One region of the Methylotenera sp. N17 genome, then DNA from elsewhere that is predicted to be linked to it. Evidence: riboswitches for the same ligand, from Rfam matches in the RefSeq annotation. Region 1 holds a riboswitch; the other holds the start of a gene.
What was found. A riboswitch is a leader RNA that binds a small molecule or an ion and turns the genes downstream of it on or off. The one in region 1 is predicted to bind cobalamin.
Positions count from the first base shown of each region.

Region 2: it holds a riboswitch for cobalamin, as region 1 does, so the genes downstream of both, FG11_RS12715 (TonB-dependent receptor) here and FG11_RS02120 (ribonucleoside-diphosphate reductase subunit alpha) in region 1, are expected to answer to the same signal.

Region 1 covers NZ_JUGE01000001.1:412,724-424,825, forward strand. Annotated here, with positions in the region: gene FG11_RS02080 (FAD:protein FMN transferase) at 1-988, shown strand, start outside; gene FG11_RS02085 (sulfite reductase subunit alpha) at 985-2,586, shown strand; gene FG11_RS02090 (GspE/PulE family protein) at 2,623-4,410, opposite strand; gene nadC (carboxylating nicotinate-nucleotide diphosphorylase) at 4,459-5,334, opposite strand; gene FG11_RS02100 (glutathione S-transferase family protein) at 5,379-6,002, shown strand; gene FG11_RS02105 (hypothetical protein) at 6,007-6,357, opposite strand; gene FG11_RS02110 (LysR family transcriptional regulator) at 6,490-7,401, opposite strand; gene metE (5-methyltetrahydropteroyltriglutamate--homocysteine S-methyltransferase) at 7,518-9,800, shown strand; cobalamin riboswitch at 9,999-10,221, shown strand; gene FG11_RS02120 (ribonucleoside-diphosphate reductase subunit alpha) at 10,388-12,102, shown strand, end outside.
Region 2 covers NZ_JUGE01000001.1:2,664,695-2,676,796, reverse strand. Annotated here, with positions in the region: gene rpiA (ribose-5-phosphate isomerase RpiA) at 1-495, opposite strand, end outside; gene ilvA (threonine ammonia-lyase, biosynthetic) at 593-2,113, shown strand; gene FG11_RS12745 (glutaminyl-peptide cyclotransferase) at 2,325-3,476, shown strand; gene FG11_RS12740 (pyridoxamine 5'-phosphate oxidase family protein) at 3,537-4,190, opposite strand; gene FG11_RS12735 (EVE domain-containing protein) at 4,239-4,697, opposite strand; gene FG11_RS12730 (DUF2237 family protein) at 4,762-5,121, shown strand; gene FG11_RS12725 (cell division protein ZapA) at 5,554-5,856, opposite strand; gene FG11_RS12720 (hypothetical protein) at 5,856-6,086, opposite strand; cobalamin riboswitch at 6,182-6,395, shown strand; gene FG11_RS12715 (TonB-dependent receptor) at 6,549-8,489, shown strand; gene FG11_RS12710 (hypothetical protein) at 8,567-9,154, shown strand; gene bluB (5,6-dimethylbenzimidazole synthase) at 9,211-9,888, shown strand; gene FG11_RS12700 (cobalamin-binding protein) at 9,885-10,712, shown strand; gene cobU (bifunctional adenosylcobinamide kinase/adenosylcobinamide-phosphate guanylyltransferase) at 10,714-11,241, shown strand; gene FG11_RS12690 (RNA-binding S4 domain-containing protein) at 11,244-11,450, shown strand; gene cobC (alpha-ribazole phosphatase) at 11,464-12,030, opposite strand; gene FG11_RS12680 (adenosylcobinamide-GDP ribazoletransferase) at 12,027-12,102, opposite strand, start outside.

The DNA.
Region 1 (12,102 bases):
ACAAAACCTGCAATCACTACCCTCTAAACTCCCTACGGGAGCGTTGCACACACTCAGCGGACAGTCTATGGGTACTACATGGACTATCCGCTACATCCATCCTGATCAATCATCACAAACAGTTGTTCAAACATTGATACAGCGTGAGCTTGATTTGGTGGTGGCGCAAATGAGTACGTGGCAAGCAGACTCTAACCTGAGCCTGTTTAATTCTGCAGGTGCCAATACTTGGCATACGTTGCCCAGCGCTTTTTTTCAAGTGCTGGATTGTGCATTAACAATAGCAGCAGATACCGACGGCGCATTTGACCCCACCATTGGTGCAGTGGTGAACTTATGGGGATTTGGTCCGGATGGTCAGCGCATATCTCCGCCTAGTCAGGCTGAGGTGGAAGCAGTGCATGCCCATACAGGTTGGCAAAAGTTACAACTAGACCAGTCAGGGATGCGTGTATTGCAACCGGGAAATCTGTATGTGGATTTTTCGGGCATTGCAAAAGGTTATAGTGTCGATTTAATCGCCCAAGCACTAGAGGCTGCGGGTATCGAGAATTATTTGATTGAAGTCGGCGGAGAGCTATCTGGTGCTGGTATCAAACCAGATGGGCAGCCATGGTGGGTTGCACTTGAGATGTCACCATCCGCATCAGGGATTTCGGAGTCCATTGTTGCGTTACATGGGTTGGCAGTAGCCACCTCTGGTGACTATCGACGATATTTCGATTACCAAGGTCAGCATTACGCCCATACCATAGACCCTAGAACAGGTTTCCCAATCAATCGCACATCGAATGCATTGGTGTCTGTTTCGGTGCTGCATGCGCAGTGCATGATTGCGGATGCACTAGCAACAGCTTTTACCGTGATGGGTACGCAAGCTGCGTTAAGTTATGCCGAGCAACATGATGTGGCTGCGCTATTGATGGAACAAACACCAGAAGGAGATAAAGAACACTTATCTCCTCAATTGATGGCGATGCTGGAATGAAATTTGTAATGAAACATGCGTTGGTTGGACTCACTTTTTTTCTGCCTAGCTTAGCCTACGCAGAAAGTTTTCATATGGCGCATCTTCTGAATGCGGCAGCTGTCGTTACGCTTTATCTACTGTTTTGTGGATGGATTGTCTGGCGATACAGAAAAACAGCAGCACAAGCGCGGCTAAGCAAAAATCAAGTGAACGCAAATCTAGGTGACGAGAGTAGCGTTCTGGTTGCCTATGCCAGCCAGACTGGCAATGCTGAGCAGCTTGCTCAAAAAACTGCAGAGTCACTCAGATTGGCAGGGTTGGCTGTTGAAATACACGCGCTTTCAGCAATCAACACAGATATGCTCAAACGCTTCACGCGTGTATTGTTTGTAGTCAGTACCACGGGCGAAGGTGACGCACCAGACAATGCTGTCGAGTTTCTACAAAAAGTAATGCTGGATGATACGCGTCTTACGCATCTTGCCTACGCTATTTTAGCGCTAGGGGATACCAGCTATACCCACTTCTGCGGCTTTGGGCACACGCTGGATACTTGGTTGCAACATACGCATGCTAATCCTTTATTCGATATGGTCGAGGTAGACAAAAGCGATGACGGGGCATTAAGGCATTGGCAATACCAACTCAGTGTGCTGGCAAAAGACACGGAAATGGCTGACTGGAAAACGCCGGAATACCAACACTGGCAATTAACTGAGCGTACATTGCTGAATGCAGGCAGTGCAGGCGCCCCCGTCTACCATTTAAGACTTTCTACGCAGCAAGACATGCATTGGCAAGCCGGTGATATTGTAGAAGTTGGGCCACGAAACGCACAGAAATCTATCGATACATTTCTTAAACGCCTTGGTTTAGATGGCGCGATAAGTGTGGGCGATGGGAGTATGACTTTTAATGAAGCATTACAAAACAAATTGCTGCCGCATGATGCTGCTGATTTTGACGGGTTAGTCAGTTTAGATGCCGAAGCAGTCTTGCTGAGGTTAACAACATTACCGCACCGTGAGTATTCGATTGCATCGATACCGCAAGATAACAGCCTGGAACTTGTGATTCGCCAAACCCATTACGCTGATGGCCGATTAGGTATTGGCTCCGGCTGGCTAACAGAATATGCAGCTTTGAATAGTGATATTGCCGTGCGCATACGCGAGAATGCAGCTTTTCATCCGCCAGCAAATGACATTCCATTGATTTTAATTGGAAATGGTACCGGGATTGCAGGATTAAGAGCGCATCTAAAGTGGCGTGCCCACACAGGGCAGCGTAATAGTTGGCTGATTTTTGGTGAGCGTAATGCCAAGCACGACGCTTACTTTAAAGACGAATTAGAGCGCTGGCGTGAACAAGGGGTATTAGCCAGGGTGGAAACGGCCTTTTCACGCGACCAAGGTGAGCATGTCTATGTGCAAGATGTATTGAGGATGGTAGGGCCTGACGTGTTGCAGTGGGTAAACGAGGGTGCTGCTATTTACGTGTGCGGTAGCGCCAGTGGTATGGCACCAGCCGTGCATGGGGTGCTGCTTGAATTATTGGGTGAGGCGAGATTATCTACATTGACTGCGGCTGGCCGCTATCGTCGCGATGTGTATTAGGCTTTTACCTTTTTTACCAACGAGTTAGTTTATTGATTATTGCTCAATCGGTGGCGCAACTTTCAGCACTTCTTCTACCGTCGTTAAACCAGCGGCAATTTTTTCCGCACCATTCAGCAGCAAAGGCTGCATACCTTCTTGGTAGGCAAGGTTTCTCAGTACGGCCAAATCGGTATCTGGCGTGATGAGTTTTCTAATTTTGTTAGAAAACGTCAACATTTCATAAATGCCACTACGCCCGCGGTAACCTGTATTACGGCATTCTAAGCATCCTACTGCTTTCATGGCTGTGGTTGGTTTATTGGCCCTGAATGGATAAGTGACCGATTTCCACTCATCATCGGTCAGCTCTGTAGGCACTTTGCAAGCTTGGCACAGGGTACGTACCAAGCGTTGCCCCATAATGCCTAAAATGCTGGAGTGAATTAGATAAGACGGCACACCCAAATCCAGCAAACGGGTGACGGCAGAAGGCGCATCATTGGTATGCAAAGTGGAGAGCACCAAGTGTCCCGTCAGCGCAGCTTGTATCGCCATGTCCGCAGTTGCTTGGTCGCGAATCTCACCCACCATGATAATGTCCGGGTCTTGCCGCATCAGTGTGCGGATACCTTCGGCAAAGCCCAAGCCTATGTTTTGCGTGACCTGCATTTGGTTAAATGCAGGTTCAATCATTTCAATCGGGTCTTCTACCGTGCTGACATTGACCTCGGGGGTGGCGAGCTGTTTGAGTGTGGAATATAGCGTGGTGGTTTTGCCTGAACCAGTTGGCCCTGTCACCAAAATAATGCCGTTGGGTGCTTTGGTCCATTGTGCCCAAAGCTCAGCTTGTTTTTTGGAGAAGCCAAGCTGTAAAAAGTCCTGCACAATCACGTCCGGCGTAAATACCCGCATCACCAATTTTTCACCAAATGCCGTGGGCATGGTGGAAAGCCGTAACTCAATTTCGGTGCCATCGCCGCTCAGTGTCTTGATGCGACCATCTTGCGGGCGCCGTTTTTCTACCATGTCCATCCGCCCCAGCAGCTTAATGCGGCTGGTAATCGCGTTCATGATGTTGCTGGGCAGTTGGTAGACTTGATGCAACACACCATCAATACGGAAACGCATGGTGCCAACATTGCGGCGAGGCTCTAAATGAATGTCACTGGCACGTTGTTCAAACGCATATTTAAGCAACCAGTCTACAATGTTGACCACATGTTGCTCGTTGGCATCTAAGTTTTTATCTTTACCCAGCTCAATGAGTTGCTCAAAGTTTTGTACGCCAACAATTTGGCCAGCCTTGGCAAGGTTCGCTTGATTGATAGAGGTGGCAAGATTGTAAATTTCCGGCAAGTAGCGATTGATTTCCAACGGGTTCGCCATCACCAGTTTGATTTTTAAATTGAGCACACGCTCTAAATCAGCAATCCACTCCACATGGAAAGGATCTGCCGTGGCAATGGTCGCAGTATCGCCTTTGACAGAAATCGGCATGATTTTTAGGCGTTCTGCATACGCCTTAGACATGACTTGTGCGGCAGAGGAGAAATCTAACTTGAGCGGGTCAATATGGTAAAAATCTACTTTGGCGTGATGCGCAATAAAGTGACTTAATTGCTCTACCGAGAGTGACTTATGTGGCGGCTTGAGATCTTTCCATTTTTGCTCTGCAATCACCACAATCGGGTGCAGATTAGAGCTGTCTTTTTTTCTGTCTTTGTACAGCTTTTCCGCTTGTACTTTATCAATATGGCCATCATTAACCAGCATGCGCAACACTTCACCCAGATTGAGTCTACTGGAGATTTTTGGGGCATGTGAACGAGTAACTGTGTTCATAGTGAGTCGTAAAAAATATTCATTCTATTATGAACGAAAAAGTGCAATTTAGTGCATTTTAATACGCATACTTAGGTCCACTGCGCGGATATGTTTGGTTAAACTACCAATCGAAATTCTATCTACGCCAGTTTCTGCAATCGCGCGTATTGTGGCTAAGCTCACATTGCCAGAAGCTTCCAACACAGCACGTTGTTGGTTAAGCTGCACTGCTACGCGCATTTGCTCCAAGGTAAAATTATCCAGCAGAATATTTTTTGCGCCAGCTTGCAATGCCTCTTCTAGCTGCGTTAAATTTTCTACTTCTATTTGGGTGCTCACGCCGGGGTGGAGACTAAACGCACTATGTAATGCGGCACTAATGCTGCCCGCCGTAGCAATATGGTTTTCTTTAATCAAAATGCCATCGTACAAAGCCAAACGTTGGTTTAGCCCACCGCCAATGGTCACTGCATATTTTTGCGCCAAGCGTAATCCGGGAATAGTTTTGCGCGTGTCCAGTACTGCGGTGGATAAGCCTTGAATCTCATCCACGTATTGCCGCGTGGCCGTCGCTGTGGCACTCAGCGTTTGCAGAAAATTTAGTGCGGTACGTTCCGCGGTGAGCAGTGCACGTGCTTGCCCTGAAATTTCGCATAACAGTTTATTAGGAGGCACCGTTTCGCCTTCTTTAACATGCCACACAATCTTGACTTGCGGGTCTAGTTGATGAAAGCAGGCATTCAACCAATCTTGCCCGCACACGACAGCTGACTCTCTAGCAATAATGGTGGCTTGTGCTTGTTGATGCTCAGGAATGAGCGATGCGGTTAAGTCTCCTGTGCCCATGTCTTCTTGCAGTGCTAGCGTGACTTGTGCATGCACTAATTGTAAAAATTCTGGTGAATGCGGGGGAAACTGTTGTGTAAAAAGCGGTGTCATCATAATTCTATTATAATGGGCATTCTTTACATTTATTCATCACTTTTATGCAACTTCTTTATACCGTCAATAGCCCGTATGCACGTAAAGTGCGTATCGTTGCGCTCGAAAAACATGTGGATATTGCGTTGAACGAGGTGGTGCTGTCCGATCCGGATTGCCCAGTGCGTCAGCATAACCCGTTGGGTAAAGTGCCGGTGCTGGTGTTGGATGATGGTGAGGCTTTGTACGACTCACGCGTGATTGTGGAATATCTGGATCACCGCACACCCTTGGCACAACTCATCCCGCACGATCATCTTGCCAAAATCAAAGTGCGCCGCTGGGAAGCGCTGGCTGATGGCGTGTGTGATGCAGCGGTAGCAGTTGTGATGGAACAGCGCAAGCCAGAGGTGCAACAATCACAGACGCAAATCGATAAGCAAATGAGTAAAGTGATGCAAGGGCTTGCCGTGCTAGATGCGGATTTGTTAAAAAAGAAATGGTGCGTGAACGAAACGTTTAGCTTAGCGGATATCGCTTTGGGCTGTAGCTTGGCTTACTTTGATTTACGCTTTAAGCAATTGCGCTGGGAAGGGAAAACCTGGCAAGATAAATTCCCTAACTTAGCCAAACACTACAATGTGTTGATTAAGCGCCCCAGTTTTAAACAAACCATGCCAACGCCGTAATGGCTTAAAAGTGCATAGGCAAGGGCAGCGTCATCTCGTCCTCGTCTTCCACAATCATAGACAGCCGATTTTTTGAGCGCATGGATTGACGGTCATTCAAGCGTTTTTGTGCAGCGGATGGGAAATCAGTAAATTGTATGAGATTGCGCTCAATCAAAATCTCAATCAAATCCTCTAGTACGCGGGCAAGTTGAATATCACTTTCGCGGAACGCCGCATGCTGTTTGAGTTCTGCCTCAATAAACGCAATATAGTCCGGATGTTTGTTTTCCAGAAATTGCCAATTTGTCTCCACCTGAACAGTGCTACTGGCGGCAATGATATTGCCTTGATCATTTCTTAATACGTAAGCCATAGGTTATCCATCGTCAATTAGCGCGAAATACATTATGCAACATGCTTTGATTGTATTTACGGCATAGCGAACACAATACTTTAATTAAAAGTACTATCGCATCTTAACTTCAATTTAACCTGATGGCTTGGATTATATGAGTTGAATCGCATCCAGTTGAGTTAGGCAGGTATTTCTGATAATTTCATTTAAATCAATCACATATTGCTTGGTAATGGTTTCTTGTGACGCAATCAGATATAAGTTTGACCACAAACCTTGCTTGCCGATGGACTTGGCCATCACATAGTCATGATCCACGTAACTACGAATGCCCCAGTTGGGCAGCGCAGCCACTCCGCGCCGACTGGCAACCAGTTGCATAATCGCGATGGTTAATTCTGCAGTGCGGCGGTGATACTGAATATCGGCAGGTGCTAGTACTTGCTGAATCACGTCTATTCTAGTATCGGCTACCGGATAGGTAATCAGCGTTTCGCCTTCAAAATCTTTGGCCTCTAACTTGGTTTTTTTGGCAAGCCGATGGTCATTTGGCAACACTGCCATGATTTCAAATTTGAATAAAGGCAGGTAAGGTAGGTGCGTATTCTTTTGCGGTAAACCGCCAATCACAATATCGGCTTTGCCTTCATCAATGAGTTGCCAAGGGTCACTGTGAAAACCGGCCACTAGATCAATTTCCACCTCGGGCCAAGCGCGTCTAAAGTTGTCCATCACTGGGGTGAGCCAATCAAAGCAAGTGTGGCATTCCAGCACAATCCGCAGTTCTCCAGACTGATTGCTTTTTAAGCGCACCAAATCGCGCTCTGCTTTTTCAATGGCGGGCAATAGCTCATGCGCCAACGCCAGTAAACGTTCGCCGGCCTTGGTAAACGTTAAGCCCTGCGGCATGCGTTTGAACAGCACAATATCGTAATGCTGTTCTAACGCTTTGATTTGATGCGACAGCGCAGACTGCGTTAAAAACACACGCTGAGCGGCCAAGCCAAGTTTGTTGGTTTCCGCAATGGCTTTGAGCGATTTTAGGTGGCGAATTTCTAGCATTTGAGTAGTTTAAATATCAGGTATGAATTAAATTCAAATTTACCATAAAAACTTTCGCTTTATTAATAAAGTTGTGTCATCAACAATAACGCTTTTTCAAAAGCGAAGGGTAGCACATGGCACAAACACATATTTTAGGGTACCCGCGTGTGGGTGAACAACGTGAGCTTAAGTTTGCGTTAGAGTCGTTCTGGCGTGGTGAAACGACTGCTTCGGATTTACAAAACACAGCAGCACAATTGCGTGCCAACCATTGGCAAAAACAGCAGGCAGCAGAGCTCACGTATATCAGTAGCAATGATTTTTCTTTATACGACCATGTGCTAGACCACGCTGTGTTGTTTGGTGCAACGCCTAAGCGCTTTGCCAAGCCACCGTTTGGTGAAAAAAATGCACCGCCGGAGACTGCATATTTTGCATTAGCGCGTGGCAATATTGAGCAACCCGCCATGGAAATGACCAAGTGGTTTGATACCAACTATCATTACATCGTACCTGAGCTGAATGCGGAAACACAGTTTTCGGTAAATGCGCATGACTTCTTAACCCAGCTAGACGAAGCGCAAAAGTTAAATGCCAACGTAAAGCCTGTGTTGTTGGGGCCGGTCAGCTTTTTGTATTTAAGCAAAGCTAAAGGCATCCATGCGCTGGATTTGTTAGATGGGCTAGCCCAGCAATACGCGCATTTGCTGCAAGAGCTACACATTAGAAAGATTGAGTGGGTGCAAATTGACGAGCCCATTTTTGCGCTGGATTTAGATGATCAATGGTTAAAAGCGTTTCAGCGTGCTTATGCTTGGTTAAGAACGCAGCGCCCTAAACTATTGCTAACGACTTACTTTGCCAACATCACGCGCTACCAAAGTGTGATTACTGATTTACCAGTGGATGGTTTGCATATTGATGCAGTGCGTGCGCCAGAACAATTGCTACCATGGGTGAACGCATTGCCTGCTTACTGGGTGCTTTCTGTCGGGGTGATTGATGGCCGCAATATTTGGCGTAACGATTTGGACAAAACGCTCACGCTCTTGGCAGTGCCCGCCGAACGTTTAAAAGAACGTCTGTGGATCGCACCAAGCTGCTCACTGTTGCACACACCAGTCACACTTAGACATGAGCAGCAGTTAGACAAGGAGCTTAAATCTTGGTTAGCATTTGCCGATGAAAAGTTAGATGAGCTTCATCTATTAGCGCAGGCGATTAATCAAGGGGATGCTTCTGTGGCTGAGGTACTTGCACAATCACGGCAGGCGATTGCTAGTCGCAAAGCATCTACCCGCGTGCATGATCAAACGGTGCAAGCTAGGATTGCCAACATTGATACTGTCAATGAAAACCGCGCCAGTACGTTTACAACGCGCCAGGCTATGCAAAAAACACGCTTGCAATTGCCGCTATTGCCTACCACTACCATTGGTTCTTTCCCGCAGACTGCAGATATCCGTGCTGCCCGTGCAGCTTTTAAAAAAGGCACGCTGCCACAAACGCATTATCACGCCAAAATGCTGGAGCATATTGAGTACGCGGTTCGCCAGCAGGAAGCACTGGAGCTGGATGTGCTGGTACACGGCGAAGCCGAGCGTAACGACATGGTGGAGTATTTTGGTGAACAGCTGGCAGGGTATGCCTTTACCCAGTATGGTTGGGTGCAGAGCTATGGCTCACGTTGCGTAAAACCGCCAGTGATTTATGGCGATGTGTATCGACCAACACCCATGACTGTGGAATATGCGCGTTATGCACAATCGCTCTCAGCCAAACCGGTGAAGGGGATGTTGACTGGTCCGGTGACGATGTTGCAATGGTCGTTTGTGCGTGACGATCAGCCACGTTATTTGACTGCACTGCAATTAGCGCTAGCCATCCGCGATGAAGTGGCCGATTTACAACAAGCGGGGATTGCCATTATTCAAATTGATGAGCCAGCGTTGCGTGAAGGCTTGCCGCTACAAAAAGCCGCGTGGGAGCATTACCTAAATTGGGCAGTGCGTGCATTTAAGTTATCTGCCAGTGTGGCAGAAGATACGACACAGATTCATACACACATGTGCTACGCAGAGTTTAATGATATTTTGCCAGCCATTGCGGCCATGGATGCGGATGTGATTACCATTGAAACTTCACGCTCAGCCATGGAGCTATTAGATGGCTTTGGCGCATTTGCCTACCCGAATGAGATTGGCCCTGGTGTGTATGATATTCACTCACCACGTGTGCCTACGGTAGCCTCAATGGAAAAGCTGATGCAGCGTGCGTTGGAAGTGATTCCAGCCGATCGTTTATGGATTAACCCGGATTGCGGCCTGAAAACGCGTGGGTGGCCCGAAACGATGGAGGCGTTAGCACACATGGTGCAGGTTGCAAAAAATCTGCGGACTTCTTTGGCAACTGCTTAGTGCAATTGTGTGAAATCTAGCGCATAAGGTTGTGTGCGTTAGGCCACATAAAAACCTCATGGAGACATGAGGTTTTTTTAATTTTAAATTAATTTAAAGCCAGTTTAAAACTTGAATAAAATCAAAGCGATAATCAATTTCAGATAAATATATTCAATATATTGTGTTTTTTGTATTGATAAACCACATTATATTGGGTTACATTAACGTCACTACGGTTTTCAACTTTTAATCAAACGTTGAAATAAAAGGGAATTCGGTACGGGTTAACATGTAATGTCTAACCTCAAGCCAAAGCTGCCCCCGCAACTGTAATTAGCGAGTTGTTTTGATTAGCTGCCACTGCATTGTTTGATGTGGGAAGGCCTAAAAACAATGAAGACCTAAGAGCCAGGAGACCTGCCGTCAGTATTTTCACCTTGATTGCGTGAATATTTTTGATAACGTTTGAGGCGGGGTGTCCTCGGCAGATAGAGTGTTGCACTTTGCACAAACACTCTGCCAGCTGGTCTTTTTTGAAGCTTACTGTTTAAACAAAATGTGAGCACATCAAAGGCATACCTGCCCCTTTTTTAAGGGAGCTATCCATGGATGATGTAAGAACATCAACAGTAGAAACATCACAATCTGGCCAACATCCGACTTTACAAGTCATCCGCCGTAATGGCGCAGTGGTGGCCTACCAACTCGACAAAATTGCCATTGCCATTACCAAAGCGTTTTTAGCGGTAGAGGGCAATCAAAGTGTGGCTTCGCAACGTGTGCGTGATCAAGTGGCTACACTCAGCCAATTGGTGAATACCGCATTGTTGCGCCGTATGCCAGCAGGTGGGGCAGTGCATATCGAAGATATTCAAGACCAAGTAGAGCTGGCCTTGATGCGCAATGGTAACCACGATGTCGCACGCGCTTATGTGCTGTATCGCGAAAAGCGCAATGCCGAACGTGCTGCCGAGAAAGCCAATGCGCCAGAGCAACAAGCCCATCACATCAATATCAATATCGACGGCAAGCTTAAACCGCTCAATATGACTATGCTAAATAACATGGTGGAAGAGGCGTGTGTGGGTTTGGGCAGCACAGTGAAACCGAGCGTGGTGGTTGAGCAAGCCGTACGCGATTTATACGATGGCATTGGGTTTAACGAGGTGCGTAAAGCGCTGATTCTTTCTGCACGTAGCCTGATTGAAACTGAGCCTGCCTATAACTATGTGACCGCGCGCCTGCAGTTGGATTTGGTGCGTGCGGAAGTGCTAGGTGGTGCGGTATCGCATACCGAAATGGCCACTGCTTACGCTGCTTATTTTCCACGCTATATCAAGATTGGTATTGAAGCCGATTTACTAGACCCGCGTTTAGGCCAGTTTGACTTGGAAAAACTGGGCGCAGAATTAACACATGACCGTGATTTTCAATTTGGTTATTTGGGTTTGCAAACCTTGTACGACCGCTATTTCTTACATATTGAAGAGCGTCGTATTGAATTGCCGCAGATTTTCTTTATGCGTGTGGCCATGGGTTTGGCCATTAATGAAATTGATCGCGAAGAACGCGCGATTGAGTTTTACCACTTGCTCTCCAGTTTTGACTTTATGAGCTCGACACCTACGCTATTTAACAGCGGAACATTGCACTCACAATTATCTTCCTGCTATTTGACGACGGTGAGCGATGATTTAGAAGGCATCTACCAAGGCATTAAAGAAAACGCCTTGCTACAAAAATATGCGGGTGGTTTGGGTAACGATTGGACGCCAGTACGTGCACTAGGTGCGCGTATTAAGGGCACCAATGGCAAGAGCCAAGGTGTGATTCCATTCTTAAAAGTCGTGAACGATACCGCAGTCGCCGTCAACCAAGGCGGCAAGCGCAAGGGTGCAGTGTGCGGTTACTTGGAAACTTGGCATCTTGACATTGAAGAGTTTCTGGATTTACGCAAAAACACTGGGGATGACCGTCGTCGTACGCACGACATGAATACCGCCCATTGGATTCCTGATTTATTCATGCAACGCGTGACTGAAAATGGCGAGTGGACATTGTTCTCACCTTCTGATGTGCCTGATTTGCATGATCTATACGGCAAAAAGTTTGCTGCGGCTTACACCGAATATGAGCGTAAAGCCGATAACGGTGAAATCAAATTATTCAAGCGCGTGCCGGCCTTGCAAATGTGGCGCAAGATGCTGTCGATGTTGTTTGAAACAGGCCATCCTTGGATCACATTTAAAGACCCATGCAATATTCGCTCACCACAGCAACACGTGGGCGTAGTGCATAGCTCCAATCTTTGTACCGAAAT
Region 2 (12,102 bases), 2.3 Mb from region 1:
ACCGTTGTCTGTCGTGAAATCACGCAGCTTTGGCTGACCGCCTAGCTTTACCAGCTCACGCGCCACTTGGCTACGCGCCATTGGCAACACTTCTACTGGTAACGGAAATTTACCTAACACCGGCACATATTTGGTTTCATCACAGATACAGATAAATGTTTTAGCCACTGCCGCCACAATTTTCTCACGTGTCAGTGCGCCGCCGCCGCCTTTTAACATGTGCATGTGTTCAGTAATTTCATCTGCACCATCCACATAGATATCCATACCGTCAATATTGTTCAAATCGAACACTTGAATCCCGTGACCACGTAAACGCTGCGCAGTGGCTTCTGAGCTTGCAACGGCACCTTCAATTTTGTGTTTTACTTTCGCCAGTTCTTCAATAAAGAAATTGGCAGTAGACCCTGTGCCTACTCCAATAATGCCTTCTTTGACATATTCCACTGCTGCTTTTGCTACTTGTTGCTTTAATTCGTCTTGCGTATAAGCCATTTTCAGTAAATCCTTAACTATTTCTTTTATAATACAAATAATTTCATATCATACACCGCAAAAGCCGCTTATAAAAATATGACGGTTTAAATTTCGCATGCAGACACCCGCTACCCTTTACCGTGAAAAAATAGAGCATTCCAAAGTGTATGCCGTTGCCAAAGAAACGCCTTTAGAGTTTCAGTCAAATTTATCCGCCCGCATCCATAACCGCGTACTCCTAAAACGTGAGGATATGCAGCCGGTATTTTCTTTTAAACTGCGTGGTGCTTATAACAAAATGGCCAATCTGTCGCCAAATGCGTTACAACGCGGGGTGATTTGCGCCAGCGCAGGTAATCATGCACAAGGCGTTGCATTGAGCGCACAAAAATTGGGGTGCAGAGCGGTGATTGTCATGCCAACCACTACGCCGCAGATCAAAATTAGTGCGGTAAAAGCGCGTGGCGCAGAAGTCGTGCTATTTGGTGACAGTTATTCCGATGCGTATGTGCACGCGCTGGAACTGGAGAAATCCCAAGGCCTAACGTTTGTGCATCCTTACGATGACCCCGATGTGATTGCCGGTCAAGGCACCATTGCGCTAGAAATTCTGAAAGATCACCCCGAGCCCATCGAAGCCATTTTTTGCTGCGTAGGCGGTGGTGGTTTGTTAGCGGGGATTGCCGCTTACATCAAAGCTGTGCGCCCAGAAATCAAAGTCATCGGCGTAGAAGCCAAAGATGCGGAAGCCATGACCGAGTCACTTAAATCGGGCAAACGCGTCATGCTAGAGCAAGTGGGCTTGTTTGCAGACGGCGCTGCGGTCAAACAAGTAGGTGAACACACGTTTGCACTGTGTCAGCAATATGTAGATGAAATGATCGTCGTCGATAACGACGCGATTTGTGCCGCGATTAAAGATGTGTTTGAAGACACGCGCAGTATTTTAGAACCCGCAGGTGCACTCGCCACTGCCGGTTTAAAAGAGTATGCAAAACGCCACAGCCTAACTGGCAAAACACTGATTGGGGTTGCTTCTGGCGCCAATATGAATTTTGACCGTTTACGCTTTATTGCAGAGCGCGCCGAGTTAGGTGAGCAGCGCGAAGCCGTGCTGGCAGTGACGATTCCAGAAAAACCGGGTGCGTTTAAAACATTCTGCCGCTTACTGGGCAATCGCAATATTACCGAGTTTAACTACCGCTACTCAGATCCGGTGAATGCGCATATTTTTGTGGGCGTGGCAATTCAGAGCACCACAGAGTCAGATCAATTGGTCGCAGCACTACAAAATGAAGGCTTACCAGCGTTAGACCTGACTCATAACGAGGTTGCCAAACTGCATTTACGCCATTTGGTGGGCGGCCATGCGCCGCAAGCCACCAATGAGGTGGTGTACCGTTTTGAGTTTCCGGAGAAACCGGGCGCGCTGATGAATTTCTTGGAGTCCATGGGCCACAACTGGAACATCAGCTTGTTCCATTACCGTAACCATGGTGCAGACTTTGGTCGCGTACTGGTTGGCATGCAAGTGCCGCCAGAGGAAAAAACTGCATTCGAGACATTCCTTAAGCAATTGGGCTACCCGTATTGGGATGAATCGCAGAATCCAGCATATCGATTATTTTTAGGTTAATGATTGACGGTTGAACCAACACCAGTGGCTCAAATCAACCATATTTAGGCTGATTTGAGCCACTTCAACTAGCCCATATTTTAACCACATGATTTAATTCATTATTTTACGTATATCAAGCCAGTATGTTTTTTGCTTGAATAGTAAACTAAATCAAAAATAAGCAATCCTTAACTATAAGGATGCATAACAACAACTTTGGAGAATATGAATGAAATTATCTTCTGCGCGATTGCCAACAGGCACGCACGTATTAATGATGGCATTGTTAATCGGATTAAGCGCCTGTGACAAGCAAGAGAACATCCCGGAAACCATTCCAGCTGAAACTGCAAAGCCTATCGTCCCTGACGCCACCACCATTAGCAGCACTAACTTGGCCTATGTAACCAGCCAAGATGCTGGCGTCAGCGTGATTGATTTAACCGCAATGTCCGTAGTAAAACAATTCGATGTGAAAGCAGAAGGCCCACGTGGTCTAGGCGTAACAGATGATGGCAAAAAGCTGATTGTTGCAACCCGTGGCAATGCGAGTATCTCGGTCATCGATACAGTCACAGGTGAAGTGTTAAAACAAATCCCCGTGGGTAAAAATCCTGAGTTCGTACGGATAAAAGGTGATTTTGCTTATGTTTCTTCTGAGCCAAGTGCAAAAGGTGGACCACCACCAGCACCCGGTGCAAAAAAAGCAGAGGAAGAAGATGATGACGATGACGAAGAAAAAATCCCAGCCAAAATTGCGGTAGTGGATTTAATCAAAGGTGAGAAAGTACGTGAAATCACCGGCGGCCCGGAAACCGAAGGCATCGAATTCTCCGCTGATGGTAAACAATTGGTCATTACCAATGAAGCAGACAACACCATTACTGTCCACAATATTGAAGATGGTAAATTGGTAAAAACCATTCACACGCACGAGTATGGCGACCGTCCACGCGGCATCAAAGTTTCGCCCGATGGCAATACCTATGTGGCCACATTGGAGTTCGGCAATAAGTTCTTAGTACTGGATAAAGACTACAACGTGTTGCGTACGGTTGATACTGGTCAAACGCCTTACGGCATTGCATTCAACCATGCTGGCGACCGCATTTTTGTGGCCACCAATAAAGAAAAAGCCCTGCAAGTATTTGATGCTAAAACCTTTGAAAAAATCAAAGACATTCCAACCGGCAATCGTTGCTGGCACTTTAGCTTTACGCCGGATGACAAACAAATTCTATTAGCGTGCGGTAAGTCAGATGCTCTATTTGTCATTGATGCAGAGAAGCTTGAAGTCACCAAGCAAATAGAAGTGAAAAATATGCCTTGGGGTTTGGTCACTTATCCGAAAGCCATGGGTAGCTTAGATACTAAAAAGTAATTTCGTTTAGCTAAACAAAAAAGGCGCTTCATGCGCCTTTTTTTATTACGTGCTTTCAAGTTAGCCCTTACCTTGCTGCACCAACTCACCGTACTGCTCCGGCGAGATTAAGCCTTGTTGCGCCGCTTTGGCTTGGGTATCTGCATCCAACACTAGTTGTAACGGTTCAATGCGCTTCCACTGCGCGATGGGCGTTTCACAGTGGGTTTGCGGCACGTATTGACTGGCTTGCTGACGAGTATAGCGGTGAATATAACGCGGACAATTGATAAACATCTCTTCTATTGTCACTCGCACAATCAACTGTGCTTCGTGGTATTCCGCCAGCAGTGGATCCTGCTTATGCACGCTGGCAGTACCATGCACGCGCACGCGATGCGGCGTTTCAAAATCGATAAATAGCATGCCGACTTTATGGTTTTGTGTCATGTTGCCCATGGATAAAAACATGCCATTGCCATCATAACTGGGGAAAGCCAAGGTCTTACTGTTCACCACTTTTACAATTCCCGGATTGCCGCCTTTATAAGAGCAAGTTGGGAAACCACGATGATCAATGGTGGTCAGAAAGAACATATCACGGCTTTCAATAAACGCCTGATGTTCCGGCAATACCTCTGGCACGACAATAATGCTATTGACTGCATCGGCCAAAGCCGTGGTATCGAAATCCGCCTGCAATGCCCGATGTTGCGGTCCGTATAAATCTGACATGCGCTACCCCTGTAATGTTGTAACTTAGTTTAAATAATGCATCGTGCCCTACTTTAATAACTCCAGAATATACGCCCAATCTTTGGGATCTACTGGCGTGATGGACAACCGATTACCGCGCTGCAAAATGCGTAGACCCTCTAATGCCGGCGTTTCCCGCATCTCCTTTAGGCTGAGCAAGCGTGTTTTACGTACTAGTTTTACATCGACATTAAACCAGCGCGGTGTTTCCTGCGTGGCTTTCGGGTCAAAGTACTTATGACCTTGCACAAATTGTAGGCGATCCGGGTACGCCAATGAACTGACCTCACAGATACCAGCCACGCCGGGCTCCTCGCAATTAGAATGATAGAACAACACCCCATCACCCACTTGCATCTGATCGCGCATAAAATTACGTGCCTGATAATTGCGCACACCATACCAATCTACCGTTTGATTCGGTCTGGCCGCCAAATCATCAATCGAAACATCCCCCGGCTCAGACTTCATTAACCAATAACGCATCTCTATATCTCGTCTAATCATTTTCTCGTATCATACGATGGACTTAGTTTTAAATGGAATAGCAATGGCAAAAAATGTACTTGGCACACCACTACAAACATGTAGCACCAGCCCGATGACCGGATTTACACGTACCGGCTGCTGTGAAACTGGGCCGGAAGACAATGGTAGCCACACGGTATGCGCACAGATGACAGATGAGTTTTTGGCATTTTCGTTCTCCAAAGGCAATGATCTTTCCACCCCAAGATTAGAGTTTGGATTTACCGGACTCAAAGCCGGAGATCGCTGGTGTGTGTGTGCTGCACGTTGGCTGGAAGCTTCAGAAGCAGGCTTCGCCCCGCCTGTGGTGTTGGAAGCTTGTCACGAAAGATGCCTAGACATTGTGAGTCTGGCGGATTTGAAATATCACGCACTGAGATAAAGATAAAAACAAATTCAGAAAGTTTTGAATTTACACATCAAAATTTAAGGTGTTTGAGCGGCACTTTGCGCAACATCAATTGAGACGAGGCATTTGAGCGAACGCAGTACACTAAGTACGAGGAACGAAAGTAACGCAGTGTCAGCGAGACTTCAACAAGGTTAATTCTCTTTGGTGTTACCTGAGCCGTTAATCCTGAACCAAAAAAGTTCAGGTGGTAACAGCCTAAAGCGCTTTAGGTTCACTCACCAAGGGCTACTTAAAAGCAGACCCAATTTAGAGCGATCACACCGCACCCGAATAGCCGAAACCTATAACAAAGACTAGTTCAAGGAATTTAGACTCAGGCAACACCAAAGAAAACGTTACGCCAAAAGATTATGTTTTTAGGATGTTAAAACGTATTTGTGACGTTGAAATGAAGTGATTTGGCTACAACAGCTTATTTTGCAAAGAAATCGCCTCATCAATCTGGTTTTGCATAGTAAACATCCTACGCTTAATATCACCCACGTCAACTCCACCAGATTTAGTATTCAGCAACTCATGAGAAATGTTCAGAGCTGCCATAATAGCAATTCGTTCCACGCCCACAATCTTTCCCGCATCGCGAATTTCGCGCATTTTATGGTCTAAGTAATCCACCGCTTCCAGCAAGCCCTGACGCTCATCGTCTGTGCAAGATACTGTGAACTCACGACCTAGAATCTCAATATCAATTGGTTTTGAAGCCATTAAGATTGCCCCTCAGCCGGCAAAGTGCCAAGTAAAGTTTCCAACTGGTCACTGGCTTGCAGCATATTGCTTTTGAGACGTGCAGAGTCTTGCGCCGCTTTGGTCAGTTCAGATCGCAATTGCTGATTCTCATCGCGCAACGTTGCACAAACGCCGATGAGTTTACTCACTTTGTCTTCTAAACTTTTTAAATCAATCTCCATGCGCCCACTATAATTGAAAAAATTCATTAGCGTCAATAGCTAACGTTCACTATTCAAAGTGAATTAGCATGTTTCAAAATTTCTGTTGTATAAAAATTTTTAAGTCAGCGGTTACTTCGCTATAATAACGCCTGTTGTTAGGTGCCGGCATTGCATTTCTGCAATCCGGTGAAACTGGGAAACAGGTGCATTGTGTTTTACGCAATTATTCCTGTGCTGCCCCCGCAACGGTAAGTGATTTGAGATTTACCACATGCCACTGAGCTACATTCGCTTGGGAAGGCGTAAATCAAATTGTCACAAGCCCGGAGACCGGCCTACACAACATACGCTCAATCATGGGCAAAGTTTGGAAATGCCGCGGGGTGACGGTACATCAAAACGAGTGCCATGTATTATTGCCCCCGTTGCGGTCTGTTCATCTCAATGTATTCCCATTCATACAATGCATCTTGCATGCGGGGACGCGTGTACATCAGGGAAAAGAGAATGAACAAAACTATTATTGCCAGTCTGATTGGACTGGCTTTCAGCAATACTGCTTTTTCGGCAGAAAATATCGACTTAGACGAGATTACGGTTAAAGCCAACCGCTTTGAGCGCAAAGAATCTGAAACCACTTATGCTTCAGAAATCCATACTGCAAAACAAATTGAGACATCTGGCGCACCTACGTTATACGATTATCTGACACAACAAACATCCTTAAATGTGTCACCTAACATTGGCAACCGTGCAACACCTGCTATTAACATGCGTGGCTTTGGCAATGAGAATGGCTATCAAAATGTGGTCATCACAGTGGACGGCCAGCGATTAAACAATATCGATCTACAACCTGCTTTATTAGCAGGCATTCCATTAAGTAATATTGAGCGTATTGAAATCAGCAAAGGCAGCGGCTCTGTTATTTATGGCGATGGAGCAACTGCTGGTGCGATACAAATCTACACTAAAGCTAAGTCTGGGGTAACCGTGAATACCTCTTTAGGTAACTTTGGACAAAAAAACCATGCTATTTCAGCAGGCATTTCAGAGGAGTACATTGATTTATCAGCTAACCTAGCCCATGACAGCTATGACGGTTTTAGCAAAAAAGACGCCTCTGGCCATAAAGATCAATTCACAAGTAACAGTCAAAACGCCAAACTCAAGATTAAGCCTACCGATTTTTTACGCTTCTTTGCGGAGGGTACCAGCTCACGCAATGATATTCGTTATGTGAACCCAATGACGAAAGCACAATTTAAAGATGACCCTAAGCAAGCTAACGGCACTTACAATCATCAATCATTCGATACCGACCAATGGCAATTGGGTGCTGAGTGGGACATTCTTAAAAACCTGCAATTGCGTGCAGTGCACTATAACGAGGACAAGTTCTCAGAGTTTATTTCTGCCACCCCCTCTACTGCAAACTCCATCTACAAGAGCAACGACATCAGCTTACGCTATCAGACAGACAGCTTTAGCCTGATTACCGGTTATCAGAACTTTGATGGTGAGCGTAACCGTTTTAGTGATTTCTTTGGTGTAACCTCTGACAAAACCACCAAGAAAAACGAAGCTGTGTACATACAAGGTGAAGTAAAGTTAGCTGATTGGACCCTCTCTGGGGGCGCGCGCGATGAAAGTGTGCGTTACAATTTCAAACCCGTCATCAACCCATTTGGCACAGCAGCAGCCAAAGAAAAACAGGATATTGATGCTTGGGATATTGGCGTGAATTATAAAGTTAACCCAAGCTTATCCATTTTCACCAATTACAACCAAGCCTATCAAGCGCCTGACATTGACCGTTTATTCGGTTTTGGATTTGGCTTTAATGGTTTTATCGAGCCCGCTAAAACCAGAACCCTCAATCTAGGCCTCAATCACATCAGTGATAAAAATCGTTTAAAAGTGACTACGTTCTACACCAAACTAGATGACGAGATTTTTCTCGATGTTGCTACCTTCTTGAATACCAACATTGATAGATCCCACAAATATGGATTTGAGATTCAGGACTATTTCCAGATTAATGAGCAATTGAGTACATCGCTTATTTATAACTACACGCGCGCTAAAATTGATCGTGAAGATCGTGGTGCTGGCGCCTACAATGGCAAAGACTTACCAGGTGTGCCGAAGCATTCTGTCGTCGCGAATTTAAATTGGAATTTTTTCACAAATGCACATCTCAACTTAAATCACACATGGCGTTCACGTGCCTATGCGTTTAATGATCTTGAAAATAATTTTGATCAAAGACAGAGTGCTTATGAGTCAACGAATATTGCTTTAAATTACCAGTTTAAAAATATTCAGCTATATACGGCTATCAATAATCTGTTTGAACATGAAAACTCCATACAAGTCGCTGATGACTCTATCTACCCAGTAGACTTTGTGCGTACATGGCGTATTGGTATGAAGGCAGATTTTTAACCAGGGATTTATGATTAAAGTGACATAGTGGTATGATTAGATTTTTACCACTATGTGCACTTGCAATAAGAGATACTATGTCAAAAAACTCGGCTTTAAGCGTTAAAACCCAACTGTTAGTTGCTGCAGCAATTAGCTTTTTTATGCTACTTACACGCGGTAGCCATGTGCTCACCAGCGTAGCGTTACCAGATGCAAGCTTGGCACTGTTTTTACTGGGCGGCATCTACTTGGGCAGTCAGTTTATTAGCCGATTGGCATGGTTTGCAGTATTTTTTATATTGGCAACGGTGATTGATTTTGGTGCCGCCGCATTTGATCCAGCACAAGGTTTTTGCTTGACCAATGGCTATTGGGGATTGATTCCTGCTTATGGCGCGATGTGGTTGGGTGGTGTATGGTTAGCCAAACAGCGAGATGCATTTAATGTTGTGCCATATACATTGGTAAGCTTAGCAACCACCTTCCTTGCCTTTGTGATTTCCACACAAACCTACTATCTATTCTCTGGTCGCTTTCCAGCGAACGGTGTGATCGAATCGATGCAACATGGTTGGGAATATCTGCCTAGCTGGATGGGCTTCTCGATGATGTATTTTGCTATCGCTTGGCTTACTGTCTTGGCTTTTCGCAATATCAAAGCACTTCAAACTTCGAAAGTGTAATGCGCTATGTTTGTACAAAAAGCCGCTCATATTAAGCGGCTTTTTTTATCGCTCAAATGACTAATCGACACGCTTATACCGAAGCCGAACAAGCCGCTATTTACAAAGCCATTGCGGAGCGACGCGATATGCGGCATTTTTTGCCTACGCCTATTGCGCCAGAACTACTGACTAAGCTATTACAAGCCGCCCACCATGCGCCTAGCGTGGGTTTGATGCAGCCTTGGCGTTTTATTCGTATCAGTGACCCTTCTTTACGCAAAGCCATTCATGCACAAGTGGACGCAGAACGTATTAAAACTGCGCAAGCCATTGGTGAGTTTGAAACTACTGCTCGCATGGCAGAGTTTATGCGCTTAAAAGTAGAGGGCGTCTTGGACTGCGGCGAGGTGCTCGTTGCCACTTTATGTGACCACAGAGAAAAACATATTTTTGGCCGCCGCACACTACCCGAAATGGACATAGCCTCCGTCAGTTGCGCTATCCAAAACATGTGGTTAGCCGCACGAGCCGAAGGCATTGGCATGGGCTGGGTATCGATGTTTGACCCTGTGAAACTCGCTAAACTACTTAATATGCCCGATGGCGCAAAGCCAATTGCTATTTTATGCTTAGGTTATGTCAATAGCTTTTACAAAGCGCCGATGCTGGTTGAGGAAGGCTGGGCCAAAGAAAAACCACTTGCTGAGATGCTCATGGAGAATCAATGGCAAAATGATGTGGAGTCCAAATGAACGCCTTACCCCAGCGCATTGTTTGTTTAACCACAGAAACGGTAGAAGTGCTTTATTTATTAGGCGAGCAAGATCGCATTGTCGGCATTTCCGGCTACACCACACGCCCAGCAATTGCACGCCAAGAAAAGCCCAAGGTCTCAGCCTTTACCACTGCCAAAATCGACAAGATTTTAGCGCTAGCTCCCGATTTAGTGCTTGGCTTTTCTAATCTACAAGCCGATATTGCTGCGTCGCTCATTCAAGCTGGCATAGAGGTACATGTGTTTAACCAACGATCTGTTGACGATATTTTACGCATGATACTGACCACTGGCCGCTTAGTTGGCGCAACCGATAAAGCTGAAACCATTGTGCAAGATATTCAGCATCAAATTGAAACAGTACGCAACTCAGCTGCCAATTTACCACGCAAACCCAAGATATATTTTGAAGAGTGGGATGCGCCCATGATGTGTAGCATTCGCTGGGCAGCTGAGTTGATTGCGATTGCGGGCGGCGAAGATTGTTTTCCTGAGTTAAGCCAATATCACAGCGCGCAAGATCGTACAGTCACCCCAGCACAAGTGCTAGCGCGCATGCCAGACATTATTATTGGCTCTTGGTGTGGTAAAAAATTTCAACCAGAACAAGTGGCGGCACGTGAAGGTTGGCACAACATACCAGCCATTAAAAACAATATGGTATTTGAGATAAAATCAGCTGATATTTTACAGCCCGGCCCATCCGTATTTACATACGGGCTGACACAGCTGCAAACAATTATTCGACAATGGAGCCACGCCAATCACATGCAAAACCAACTTACTGCAGAGGCAACATAATATGGCGCTACATTTAATACTAGGCGGTGCACGTTCCGGCAAAAGCCGTTATGCGGAGAAGCTGGCAGCGCAACTAGAACTGCCAGTGATTTATATTGCAACTGCGCAAGTCTATGACCAAGAATTTAAGCAACGCGTGGAACACCACAAGGCATCAAGACCAAGCTATTGGACCACGATTGAACAACCATTTAACCTTGCGCAGTGTCTCGTTGCCCAAGACCAGCCGGATGTTTGCATTATTGTAGATTGCCTAACCCTGTGGTTGGCACAATGCATATGCCCAGATTGCGCACCGCTGGAAGGCGTAGACTGGCAACAAGAACGTGATCAGCTGCTTGCGGTATTGCCTACATTGCAGGCCAAGGTATTTTTGGTCAGCAACGAAGTCGGCATGGGCATTGTGCCACTCGGCGAAATCAATCGCCAATTTCAAGACGAACAAGGCAGACTTAACCAAGCCATTGCGGCCATTGCAGATCACGTGAGTTTTGTGGCCGCTGGCCTGCCGATTCAATTAAAGGGATAGTAATGGAGATATTTGAATTAAAAGGTGAGCATATTGCACTGTGCGATTTGCTTAAACTCGTGGGCATTGCCGATAGCGGTGGACAAGGCAAAGCCATGGTAGCTGAAGGCATGGTGACAGTAGACGGTGAAATTGAATTGCGCAAAACTGCTAAAATCCGCGCCGGGCAAACTGTAGAATGTATGGGGCAAACCATACAAGTGCGCTAACACTACCTAGCGTCTAGCGATTTACATACTCAATCTTTGGCACTGTGCCGCAAAAGTCTAATTGCGTGACGCTGCCATAATCAATATTAAACCGGAACAACCCTTTTAATTGCATATTCAACACATGCGCCAATATTGCACGAATCATACCGCCATGCGTGACCACCAACACATGCCCTTGCGGATGCTGCTGTAATATCTCTTCGACAAAAGCCACGCCACGCTGTTGTAGCTGGCTAAATGTCTCGCCATTGGGCGGTGCCAATTCTGCGTAATTTTGTGCCCAGTGATCAAACACATCACGCGGAATATCATCCCAAGCGCGCATCTCCCAATCGCCAAAATGCAGCTCTTTGAGCCGCTCATCATGCGCAATGTTGTCTGTTACTAACGCATGGGCTAATTTCACACAACGTTGTAACGGGCTTGAAAACACGGCATCAAACGTCAAGTGCTTTAGTTTATCTCTGGCGTGGGTTGCCTCACGCATAAAAGTCGCAGCCACATCGACATCGGTTTGCCCATAACAAACACCAGCTGGAATCTGTAAACTGGTATGGCGGATTAAGGTCAATCTCATACGTGCAAACTCCACACTAATACACCCAAATAAAATGCCAGCTCTGTCATTTGTTGTATGGCGCCTAAAGTG